3 regions of the uncultured Turicibacter sp. genome follow, and region 2 is predicted to be linked to each of the others. Evidence: riboswitches for the same ligand, from Rfam matches in the RefSeq annotation. Region 2 holds a riboswitch; each other region holds the start of a gene.
The links. Region 2 has a riboswitch for lysine ahead of lysA (diaminopimelate decarboxylase). Riboswitches for the same ligand answer to the same signal wherever they lie in the genome.
Positions count from the first base shown of each region.

Region 1: it holds a riboswitch for lysine, as region 2 does, so the genes downstream of both, QWC74_RS04770 (YfcC family protein) here and lysA (diaminopimelate decarboxylase) in region 2, are expected to answer to the same signal.
Region 3: it holds a riboswitch for lysine, as region 2 does, so the genes downstream of both, QWC74_RS11955 (Na+/H+ antiporter NhaC family protein) here and lysA (diaminopimelate decarboxylase) in region 2, are expected to answer to the same signal.

Region 1 covers NZ_CALIOS010000047.1:28,260-32,499, reverse strand. The annotation lists gene QWC74_RS04775 (M20 family metallopeptidase) at 1-873, opposite strand, end outside; gene QWC74_RS04770 (YfcC family protein) at 999-2,432, opposite strand; lysine riboswitch at 2,708-2,881, opposite strand; gene proC (pyrroline-5-carboxylate reductase) at 3,178-3,984, opposite strand; gene QWC74_RS04760 (alpha/beta hydrolase) at 4,115-4,240, shown strand, end outside.
Region 2 covers NZ_CALIOS010000068.1:13,235-17,474, reverse strand. The annotation lists gene QWC74_RS07400 (helix-turn-helix transcriptional regulator) at 1-376, opposite strand, end outside; gene QWC74_RS07395 (DUF2798 domain-containing protein) at 643-1,149, shown strand; lysine riboswitch at 1,306-1,484, shown strand; gene lysA (diaminopimelate decarboxylase) at 1,580-2,872, shown strand; gene QWC74_RS07385 (aspartate kinase) at 2,897-4,102, shown strand; gene QWC74_RS07380 (aspartate-semialdehyde dehydrogenase) at 4,121-4,240, shown strand, end outside.
Region 3 covers NZ_CALIOS010000123.1:1,481-5,720, forward strand. The annotation lists gene rlmD (23S rRNA (uracil(1939)-C(5))-methyltransferase RlmD) at 1-834, opposite strand, end outside; lysine riboswitch at 1,087-1,259, shown strand; gene QWC74_RS11955 (Na+/H+ antiporter NhaC family protein) at 1,417-3,024, shown strand; gene QWC74_RS11960 (hypothetical protein) at 3,448-3,600, shown strand.

The DNA of each region.
Region 1 (4,240 bases), on a different contig from region 2:
TTCATTAAATGCATTTGATAATACTTGATTCGTTTTTAAATCATCATAAGATAATTCATAGTTACTAATCTCTACTGTTGTTCCTGTTATTAAAGCAGCACCTTGTGCAATGTTTAAAACTTTTTCTTTAACAACTGCTAAGTATTCTTTCGTTGCTGCACGAATATAAAATTGTGCTGTGGCATGTTCTGGTACAATATTCGCTGCTACCCCACCATTTGTAATGATCCCATGCATACGAACATCTGATTTAACATGTTGGCGTAATGCATCAATTCCATTAAATAATTGAATAATAGCATTTAAAGCGTTGATTCCATTCTCTGGGCTCGCTGCTGCATGAGAAGGACGTCCTGTGTAATCAAATTGTAAAGCTTCCATTGCTAAAGATGTTCCACTTTCTGTTGTATATCCATCCGGATGAACCATCATAACAGCATCCATCTCATTAAATAATCCTGCCTCAGCCATGGTTACTTTAGCGCCATTTGTTTCTTCAGCTGGCGTTCCAAAAACATAAACTTTTCCACCAACTTCATCGATAATTTTACTCAATAAAACCCCTGCTCCAGCACTCATTACACCAATCATATTATGACCGCATCCATGACCTAAATCAGGTAATGCATCATACTCACATAAATAAGCGACAGATAATCCAGGTTTTTTACTATCGTAAACCGCTGTAAATGCTGTTTCTAATCCTGCAACACCTACTTCAACTGAAAAATTATGTTCTTTTAAAAATGAAGTTAATGTATTTACAGCTTCGAACTCTTGGTTTCCAAGCTCAGGATGATCATGAATATAGTCACTCATTTCCCATAATCTTTGTTTAAGCTCTTCACTAATTTGCAATAATTGTTCTTTCATAATGCCCCTCCTGTATACAAAAATCTATTGATAGATTTCTTCTTATTCTAATTCATTTTTCATTTTAAGTTCAACTATAGTTTACTAGGCATTCTCTATAAAGAAAATGCCTAGCAAAATTAATATTATGACCAACCCATTAAAATAGCAATTGTAATAAAGATAATAGCAATTACTCCAAAGATAACTTGTAGTGGTAAAATCCATTTAATCCATTTTGACCATGGGATACCTGCTACCCCTAAACAAGCCATTAAGACTGCACTTGTTGGGAAAATCGCATTTGAGAATCCATCACCAAATTGGAAAATTAAAATTGATGTTTGCGGTGTAATTCCAACTAACTCACCAAGTGGCGCCATAATCGGCATTGTTAAAGCTGCTTGTCCTGAACCTGATGAAATAAAGAAGTTAATAAACATTTGAACAAAGAACATGACATATCCCGCAATTAACGAAGGTAATTGACCGATGAAGTTTGATAATTGGTAAAGAATTGTATCAATAATTTGACCATCTTGTGCAAGAATCACGATTCCACGAGCAAATCCAACCACAATAGCTGCTCCAATCATATCTTTTGCTCCACTTACAAACGATGTTGCCATATCATCAAAACTTAAACGTCCAATAAATCCTGCCACGATTCCTGTAGCTAAGAATAAAGCCGCGATTTCTGGAATAGCAAAATCAAATTTTAGTACTCCAACGACAATTCCAGCTAAACAAACTAAAATCGAAGATAAAATAATTTTATGTCTTACTGTAAACTCGATATGTTCTTCAGTTGATTCTTTTAATGCTTCACGACGTGACTGATCAATTTCATAAACGGGACTTAATTCTGGATTACGTTTGATACGACGACCATACCACATTAAGAATAGAATAGATGCTAAAGTTGTAACTGCCCAAATTAGAGTACGGAATCCCACACCTGATCCAGCTTGAACATTTGCAATACTTTGAGCAACCCCTACTGAGAATGGATTAATCATTGCTGTAGCAAAACCAACAATACATCCAACATAAGAAATAGCCATCGCCATAATACTGTCATAACCTAAAGCTAAACAAAGTGGAATCAACATTGCAATAAATGGAATTGCCTCTTCCGTCATTCCAAAAACTGCGCCACCTAATGAGAATAATCCCATAATAAACGGAATCATTAACATCTCTTTTCCATGGAACGATTTAACGGCACTTGTAATTCCAGCATCAATTGCACGTGTTTTTGTAATAATAGCAATTGCTCCACTTACGATAAATAAAAAGGCAATAATTTCTGAAGCTCCTACAATTCCTTCTAATGGAGCTTGTAATAAACTAAATAATCCTTGCGGTGATTGCTCGATGTATTGGAACGATCCATCCACAACGACTGTTCGACCTAAATCATTAACCACTCGCTCATACATCCCAGCTGGTAATATCCATGTTGCTACGGCAACGATGACTAAGATAAAAGAAATAATAACTAGCGTATGTGGTACTTTAAACTCTTTTTTCGCACCTGCCTCAGTTTCAATACTTCTGGCTCTTCTAAGACTTAACATATATTAATCTCCCTTCAGGTTTTTAACATCCAATAAAGCATTGTCCCCATCTTTTCTTGGATGGTATGAGGTGCAAGAGCTTCACAATAAAAAAAGTCTTGAGTATCACTCAAGACTTTTCAGAAATAATCACATAACGTGCGTTTACTTTTGAATGCTCAAATGATAGCCCTCCACAATTTTTATGGTTGGCTTTAATAAAAAAAAGCCTTGAGCAAATCACTCAAGACTTTGAATTTTAATATATCATTTAATCGATATACAATGCATTCATCTTAAATGATAGCTCACCACAAAATATTTTGTGACAGTGTTAAGTATATTTTACATAACACCAGCTCTATCACCTTAAAGTATCGATGATAGGCTTCGGCGAGAACTCCTTTCCTATTGCGTCTACGTCTTCACTCTTCAATAGTACTCTTAGTTACCGCACCTCTATCTAAAACCTATTTATTTTTTAATTAATTAAATCATAAACTATATTCTATTCTTTTGCAAGTGTAAATTTATGTAACTATCCAATAAAATTTCTATTTTATATTTTTTTAATAAATACACTATAGAGAGCTAACTATAATAAATTTTTAAAAATGAGATGGCCTTAATGAGTATTAAAGAAAAAATTCATGAAATGGAAATTCATCATAAAGAACAACATCATGAGGAAAAAAAATTTGAGAAAAAAGAAGATAAATTATATAAATAGCCTATAAAGACACGCTAGTTTTAAAGCGTGTCTTTTTTATTTACTCATTTTTTTAGATTTCTTTGCACAAGCTTCCATAGCATTCATAATACTTGCTCTAAATCCCTCTTGTTCTAATTTAGCAACTGCCTCAATTGTTGTGCCACCTGGTGAACAAACTTGATCTTTTAATCCCCCTGGATGCATCCCTGTTTCTAGTACCATTTTCGCCGCTCCAAGCACTGCTTGTGCAGCAAATTCGTAAGCAAGATTTCGTGGCATCCCTTGTAAAACAGCAGCATCAGCCATTGCTTCAATCATCATATAAACATAAGCAGGTGATGATCCACTCACAGCAATAACGGAATCAATTAATACTTCAGACACCACTTCACATTTTCCAAAACTATTAAAAATAGCAATCACTTGATTTAACTCATTTTCTGTAACATTGCGATTTGGTATAATTGCTGACATCGCTTCACCGACTTGTGCTGGTGTGTTTGGCATTGTACGAACTACCTTAATACTTTTTTGAAAATAGTCCTCAATCATTTGAAGTGTTGGTCCTGCTGCAATACTCACAATAATGGTTTCTTTATGAATACTTTCTTTAATTTCATCAATAATAGCGGGATATAAATATGGCTTAACTGCTAAAATAACAATTTGACATAAATTTGCAACATCTTGGTTTGAAGTTGTCCCATTTATTTTATAATCTTCAACAAATCGATTAACTTTTGTCTGGCTAGGATTAGACATCAAAATATCATTTGATAATATTAATTCAGATTTCAATAATCCTTTTAACATCGCCATCGCCATATTACCACTACCAATAAATCCAACCGGATACTTCATATTTCATCCTCCTTTATTTTATTATAGTCTTTTATTTATACTTCTCAATAATAATAAAAACGTTTACTTAACTATTCATTGCCTTCGTGGTATAGTAAGTTTAGTAATCATACTAGGGGGGGATTTTTAAATGATGAAAGCTATTGAGTTTGTAAGAGATGGATTTGTTTTACGTGGGACTGAACACCTTCCTAATCAAATAAGTTCTTCTATTCCAGCTATAATTTTATTTCATGGTTTCACAGCTAATCGTTGT
Region 2 (4,240 bases):
TTTCTGCACCATGAAAATGTTGTCCTTTTGTCCAATTCTGCTTCCCTTTTAAATCTTTTTCTACAACGAAAAAAGAAGAAGGTTTAAAAGAAGAAATGGGTTGATTATCAATTTGAAATTCTGTTGTCCCTTTGTGAACCGTTCCAAATCGAACAAGTCGCTGTGGGTTATCAAAATTTAATGTAAAATGATGGGGAATCGTATAATCAGCAATCCCGAACTCATAATAACCAGGGCGTTCGTATAATAAGAAATAGCCATTTTCAGGATGTTCAATATCTTTGAAAATTTTACAATACTTCTCTTGGAATGCCTTGAAATTTAACTCATAAAGGACCGCTTCTCGAAACTCCTCTGAAGAGTGAACGATTGTCATGCTAAAACCTCGCTGTCAAAAAAACTGATTTTAATTAAGTATAACATACTACAAAAGTCGTTTTCAAAATGTATCTTTAAATGATTGAATTCGATAAAATAATTGACTTTTTGTCTCTAAATGAGTTAAAATCTAATTATAAAAAATTAAATAATGAACTAGAACAAACGACACATGTAGTGCTTTGCACGTAAATCTGATTACGGTACAAGGTGACTTCGTGTGTCTTTTTTTGCGTTCTTTTACGAAAAGAAAGGAAAGATACTATGCCAAAAACAAAAATTCAAAAATTATTCTTTGCTGTACTAACTGTTTTTATTACAGTTCATTTATTCGTCTTTTATAACGTAGCCATTGAAATGGGAGGAATGTCAAATCAAGTCTTTGTTACTTCTTTAAAAATCGTTCCGATTGAATTAATCTTCGCCTTACTTATTGAAATATTTATTGCAGGTCCTCTTTCAGAAAAACTTGCTTTTAGTATGATTGATTTCAAAAAAGATAGCCAAGTGATTATTACAACCGTATTTATTTGCTCGACTATTGTCTTCATGTGTCCCTTAATGTCATTAGTTTCAACTATTTTATTCCACGGTTTCACAAGCGAACTAATTGCTACTTGGTTCCAAAATATTGTGATTAACTTACCCTTTGCTTTCTTTACTCAAATTTTCTTTGTTCAACCCTTTGTTAGATATATTTTCCGATTTGTCTTTAAACACCAGTTAGATAATGAAAAACAGTACGATACAAATGAAATTGAAGTCGCTTAAGATGAAAAAGTTATCCTCCTAATTGAGGATAACTTTTTTTCTAATACTAAAATATGACATCCAAACGGAATAAAGGGGGGATGATTGACATAAAATAAAGAGAATTCACAATTAAATAGTATTAAGCATGATGAAACGTGCTTATTCAAACCATCATTAAAACGTAGAGGTTGCGAAGGCTTAAGAGTACTAATAACGAGGTAAGCGCGATGACTTATTGGGAAAGGAAGATTCGCCGAAGAGATTAACTGACGCTTTAAGGTTAATTCTCTGGGGGTGCATAAAAGATATGCATCACTGTCACAAAAATCACTTTGTGGTGTGCTACATTTGAGGATATCCCAACCGATTTTTCGGTATATTAAAGGCCCCTTGAATGTATTCGAGGGGCTTTTTTAGTGCCTTATCAAAATGAAAAAAGGAGTCTAGGATGAAACTACATGGAACAATGAACATTGAAAATCAACAATTATTTATTGGAGGGGTAAGTTGTCAAACATTGGTTAACACTTATCAAACACCACTTTATGTCTTTGACGAAGCACTACTTAGACAAAATTGCAAAGATTATAGGAAGCATTTTAAAGTTGAGGAGCGAGGGAATCGTGTGGCTTATGCCGGAAAAGCTTTCTTGCCACTTTACATGTGTCACCTGATTAAAGAAGAGGGGCTTTATCTTGATGTTGTATCTGGTGGTGAACTGTATACTGCTTATAAAGCTGATTTTCCAATGGATCATGTTTTGTTTCATGGTAATAATAAGACATTTGATGAAATCAACATGGGCTTAGAGTATGGTGTCGGTGTTTTTGTAGTTGATAATTACTATGAACTAGAGACGCTAAATACAATGTGTCATAAACGTGGTAAACAACAAAATGTTTATTTAAGAATTACACCTGGTATCGAAGCACATACACACGACTACATTAAAACAGGACAAATCGATTCGAAATTTGGATTCACCTTATCGAATGGGGACTTACAAAGATGTCTTGAAGTGTTTCATAAGTATGAGCATTTAAATTTAATTGGTTTGCATGCGCACATTGGATCACAAATTTTTGATGTGAATCCCTTTTTAGATGAAGTTGAGATTATGATGACACTCGTAAAAGATATTAAAGAGCAATTTGGATTTGAGATTACTGATGTTGATTTAGGTGGAGGAGTCGGCGTTTATTACACAGAGAAGGATGCACCTAAATCGATTGCACAGTTTTGTGAGGCAATTTTAACAAAAGCCCAGACGGTTTGCGAAACTTTACAAATAGATATTCCAAGATTGATTATTGAACCAGGGCGCTCAATTGTTGCCAATGCAGGAAGTACTTTATATACGGTTGGGTCAATGAAAGATATTAAAGATGTTAGAACTTATGTTAGTGTCGATGGAGGAATGACAGATAATATTAGGCCTTCTTTATATCAAGCGGTTTATGAATGTGCCATTGCAAATTGGATGGAATCAGGAAACGAGCGTCATGTTACGATTGCCGGAAAATGTTGCGAAAGTGGGGATATCTTAATAACTGACGTTGACGTAAATAAGATTGAAAGTGGGGACATTTTGATTATCACCTCAACAGGTGCTTATGGTTATTCCATGTCCTCAAATTATAATAAAATTCCAAAAGCAGCAGTTGTTGCTGTGAAAGATGGTGAGGCTCAATTAATTTGTCGTCGTCAAACATATGAAGAACTTCTATCACTAGAAGTTTAAAGAGGTAAACAGGAGGGGAATTAAATGGGGATTTTAGTGCATAAATATGGCGGCACATCAGTTGCAAGTACGGATAAAATCAAAAATATTGCTAAAAAAATAGTCGCTGAAAAAGAAAAGGGACATGATCTGGTCGTTGTTGTTTCAGCCATGGGAAAAACCACAGATGATTTGATTGAATTATCAAAAAAAATATCAACTAATCCTGATAAACGAGATCTTGATATGCTCTTATCAACGGGGGAACAAGTATCCATTTCCTTATTATCGATGGCGCTTAAAGAATACGGTGTGGATGCAATTTGTTTAACCGGATTTCAGGCTGGTATCAAAACCCAAGGTCCTCATACAAAAAATAAAATCATTGATATCGACATTGAAAAAGTAAAATCGTATTTAAAAGAAGGAAAAGTTGTCGTCGTCGCAGGATTTCAAGGTATGAATGAAAAAGGTGACATTACAACACTTGGTCGTGGGGGTTCCGATACAACAGCTGTCGCTTTAGCAGCCAAACTACGAGGAGGATGTCATATTTATACGGATGTCGATGGAATCTACTCTGTTGATCCGCGTCTATATAAAGAGGCAAAGAAATTAGATGATATTAGCTATGAAGAAATGATGGAAATGGCGAGTCTTGGAGCTGGAATCATGGAACCAAGAGCTGTTGAAATTGGTTGTAAATATCAAATTCCAATTTATGTAGCATCTAGTCAGCATGATATCACGGGGACAACAATTAGGGGAGTTGATCATAATATGGAGGAGAACGTCATTACAGGATTAAGTATCAGTGACGATGTGTTAATGGTGACTATCAGCAATCTTGAATTTAAGGTTGAAAATATTGCAATAGTTTTTGAAAAATTAGCAGAAGCGAATATTAATGTGGATATGATTAGTCAAACGGGACCGATTAATGGGATCGTTAATCTTTCTTTTACTGCATCAACAGACGATTATGATGTCATCAAGGAAGTCATGCAACAACTAAAAAAACAGTATCAAGAAATTGACATTGAACTTGAAGATGATATTACAAAAGTCTCAGTGATTGGGGTTGGAATGTTGAATCAAAGTGGAGTAACGGAAAAAATATTTAGAATTCTAGCTAATCATCATATCTCATTTAGACAGGTAACGACATCTGAAATCAGCATTTCCTATACCATCAATAAAAAGGATAAGGCAACAACAGTTGCTGTTTTAGCCGGAGAATTAGGCTTATAACTTAGGGGAGTGATTAATTTGAAAAAAGTAAATGTTGCAATTGTAGGGGCGACTGGATTAGTTGGGCAAACTTTTTTAAAGGTACTCGAGGAGCGTCAGTTTCCGATTAATCATTTATTTCTACTAGCATCAAGTCGC
Region 3 (4,240 bases), on a different contig from region 2:
AAATTTACCTAAACGATCTGTAATGAAATCTTCTCCCGCTACTTTAATCATATCTGGTCCAAAGATTTCATGCGTGTCATCAGAATTATAGTTGACATAAACTGACTTCACTTCAGGACAATACTTCATTAAATCAAGCGCTAAAGAATACATCTTCTTGAAGTCTTTATTCGCTAATACAAACGTCACTTGAATCTCACCTGTTCGATATCCACGACGAACGACAATGTGACGAGCTGTTCCTTTTTTCGTTTTGGGTGCATACGCAAAAACTTTATAATCATCTAATAAATCAACCGCGTGATTCACGACTTTGTTGATTTCTTCGTATTGAACCTCACAATCTGTGACATTTACTAACTCTCGTGAGTTCATGCTATAGAATCCGACCATCACACCATCTTCATCATACCCAACTGGCATTTGAGCACGGTTACGATAATTATATGGATTATCCATTCCCATCGTTGGACGGATATCTAATTCTTCAGGATCTAAATTGGTGTAACGTTCAACCGCTTGCCAAATGGCATCGCGTTTAATACGCAATTGTTCCGGGTAGGTCATATGTTGTAATTGACATCCACCGCATTGTCCATAAACCTCACAAGCTGGTTGACAACGATGTCTTGATTTTTTCTTAACGCGTACTAATTCTGCTTCTGCATAACCACCTGCTACACGTGTACAAGTTGCCACAACTTCTTCCCCAACTAATGTTCCTGGGATGAACACCGCTTGTTTTTTATAATAACCGATTCCCTCACCGTTAATCCCGATGCGTTTAATCGTCACTAAAAATTCTTGACCAACCTTTAAAGGTGACATATTCATAAAAAAAACCTCCAATGCTTTTAAGCTACCCTTTATCTTACCACATTCGTGATTATTTTACATATCTTATTCGCAGATAGTTGACAAAATCCTCTCTTATTCGCAATAAATACACTGAGATGATGATCTTTCATTTATTATGTTGCAATGATACGTAATTTTATACCATTTTTACTTATTTATAACAATTCATATTGACTCTACAATAAAAGATGCTACAATAGGGATAATTGAATACGTCTCTGTTCTCTTTGATGAGTTAGAGGTGCATGGCTAAAGAGTAGGAATTTCGAGAGTGACGTCTAAGACAAATTCTAAAAGGTATCCATGCCGAAGTGAAAATAGTGTCCGCTATTTTTTGCTGGGGTTAGATTGAAGAAGTCTAACACTGTCACTGCCTATGGTAGTGGAGAACTAATGATCGGAGAGTTAAATAATACGTGTATCACTAAGGGATCTTTTTTTAGCTACCCCATTATTGAGCAATGTATGAGTTTAACTCTGCATTGCTCTTTTTTTTATAACTTTCAGAGCCGGACGAGATGATTCAATCAAAGTTCAATATAAAAGGAGAGAATGAAAATGGTTGGAACCATCTATGCCTTAATTCCGGCAATCCTCACAATTCTTTTGGTTATCATCACACGTCGCGTTATCTTATCACTAGGAGTCGGTGTCATCTGTGCTGCTTTAATTTTATCAGCATTTAGCATCGGAGATACCATCTCAACCCTACTCATCACTTTTAGTTCTCTAGTCATTGAAGAGGATGGACTTTACGGATTCTTAAATGAGTGGAATATGTCCATCATCTTCTTTTTAATCGCCCTAGGTATTATTACAGGCTATATCGTCTTATCAGGAGGGGCCACTGCTTTTACAAAAGCCATTATTCGTCGCGTTCAAACACGCGAAGGGGTACAATATACCGCTGCTATTTTAGGAATTCTGATTTTTGTTGATGACTACTTCAACGCTTTAGTCGTTGGAAATGTCTCAAAACCATTAGCCGAAGCACAAAAAGTATCGCGAGCTCGTCTCGCTTATATCGTTGATTCAACGTCAGCACCTATTTGTGTCATTTCCCCCATTTCAAGTTGGGCAACTGGAATCATGGGTTCTATGGCTGTCATCTTAGCAGGAGCAGGCATTTCTTACAGTGCCTTCTCAGCCTTCTTAATGACCATTCCTTATCATTTTTATGTCATCACAACCCTCATCATGGTCTTCGTTGTCATTCGCTTTAACTTAAATCTTGGATTAATGAAAAAATACGAAGCCGACACGTTACAAGGAAGCGACAGCTCAATTGTAGGCAGCGAACTATCGAATCCTCATGAAAAAGATGTTGAATCTTCAAAAGGAACGATTTGGGACTTAATTCTTCCTATTCTAACCTTAATTATTGTCACGGTTGGAACGATGGCTATCACCGGAATTCAAGGGGCACAATCAGTCACTGATCCTGAGTTTAACTTCTTCTTCACCGTCCTTGACAACATCGCTCTCTCTAAAGCACTTCGTTATGGAGGAATGGCTGGATTAATCGTTTCAATGGGACTGGCTTATCGTCATGTTTTAAACAAAGAAGTCACACTACCTGATTTTTTAAAAGCTTTTATGATAGGAGCTCGCTCTATGTTTGGAGCGATTGGAATTTTATTATTAGCTTGGGCGATTTGTGAACTAGTTGGAGCCTTAGATGCTGGAGGCTATTTAGCTTCAGTGATTACAAGCACCAATATTAATCCAAACTTTATTCCAGTTGTCATGTTTATAGTCGCAAGTTTTATGGCTTTCTCAACCGGAACATCTTGGGGATCATTCGGAATCTTACTTCCAATTGCGGGAAGTGTTGCCGCAGCCATCGACTTAAATCTGATGATACCGGTTATGGCTGCTGTCTTATCGGGTGCAATTTTTGGAGATCACGCGTCACCGATTTCAGATACAACCCTTCTATCAGCCACTGGGTCAGGTTGTGACCTCGGAGCTCACTTCAACTCCCAACTCCCTTACGCTCTATTATCAGCAGGTATCGCTGCCTTAGGCTATATGGCGTTTGGGGTGACAGGGACTTTAATGACGTCTTACATCGTCATGGCTTTAGGATTTGCTTTGGTAATTTTCTATGCTCGACGTCAAAACGTTAAGAAAGTTGAAAACCTACACTTAATGCCAAATGAATAAGAAATCAAAACGGGAGAATATGACATAAATTTAAAAGGAGTCAATGAACAGGGGGGAAACTGATTCAATGACTCCTTTTTATTATATTTCTAAGAGAGGTTGAGAATTGGAGAAAAGATTTATCATCTTGTACTAAACATAACATAGGGGGAGAGTTACGTCTCATACAAGTACATTATGGGAACACTTTTCAAATCTTAAACAAAATAAACAAACTTTTTTAAAATTTTATTTTCTTCCTTTTATAGGATTTAATGTTTCAGATGTTGCAAAATCTGAAGAGGAAACTGAGGGCTTTATCATCACAATGATAAACTTTAAAATTCAACGAAAATCGTCATAAATTTTAAAATAACTAATAAAGTATAATAGGAAACAAATTACCTATACTAATAGTATTTCGAATAAAAGGAGAGACTCTTCATGGAAAAAACAAAAACTTTCCAACTTACCGAAAGTCAATACAATCTAGTCGAAGAATTACTCGAAATCGCACCCGGTCATACCGAAGCTGAAAAACTCATTTCTGCTCTTGAACTTGCCGTCGAAGTCGGGGCTCACACCGATATGTTTTAACATAAAAAGGTCCCAATAGAAGCGGGACCTTTTTATGTTAAATAATAAAATTCTTTTATAAAAATGAGATGGGTCACCTAGCATCTTATCCTCCGCTACTAGGCAATGGGTTACCTAGCGATTGGGACTAGCAATCTTCCCCTCCGCTACTAGGGAATGGGTCACCTAGCGATTGCTACTAGCAATCTTATCCTCCACTACTAGGGAATGGGCTCACACCTATGGTATTTGGCACCCCATTAGTGGAGAAAACCACTTCGTGGATGGGGTCCCCCTTGTTAGGATAACTCGGCCTGACGCCGAGTACACCACAGGTGTATAGTTGTTCTATCCTTCACTTCGTTTAGGAAGAACAGCTAACATAGTAGCGCTAATCCATCATTCTGCTAAAATCTACACCTTCTATAAAAAAAGAGATAGACTCACGTCTATCTCAGCACTTGCATGGATAACTCCGCCTTTCAGTCTACTAAAAAATATATTTTCTATAAAAATACGATAGACTCTCGTCTATCGTGGCACTTGCATGGATAACTCCGCCAAAGGCGGAGTATAGTCCAACTAATTTTCGTAAAACGAAAATAGTTGGGCTAACAAATAAACGGCCTGTGGGGGAACACAGACCGTTTAGGGAGTGAGA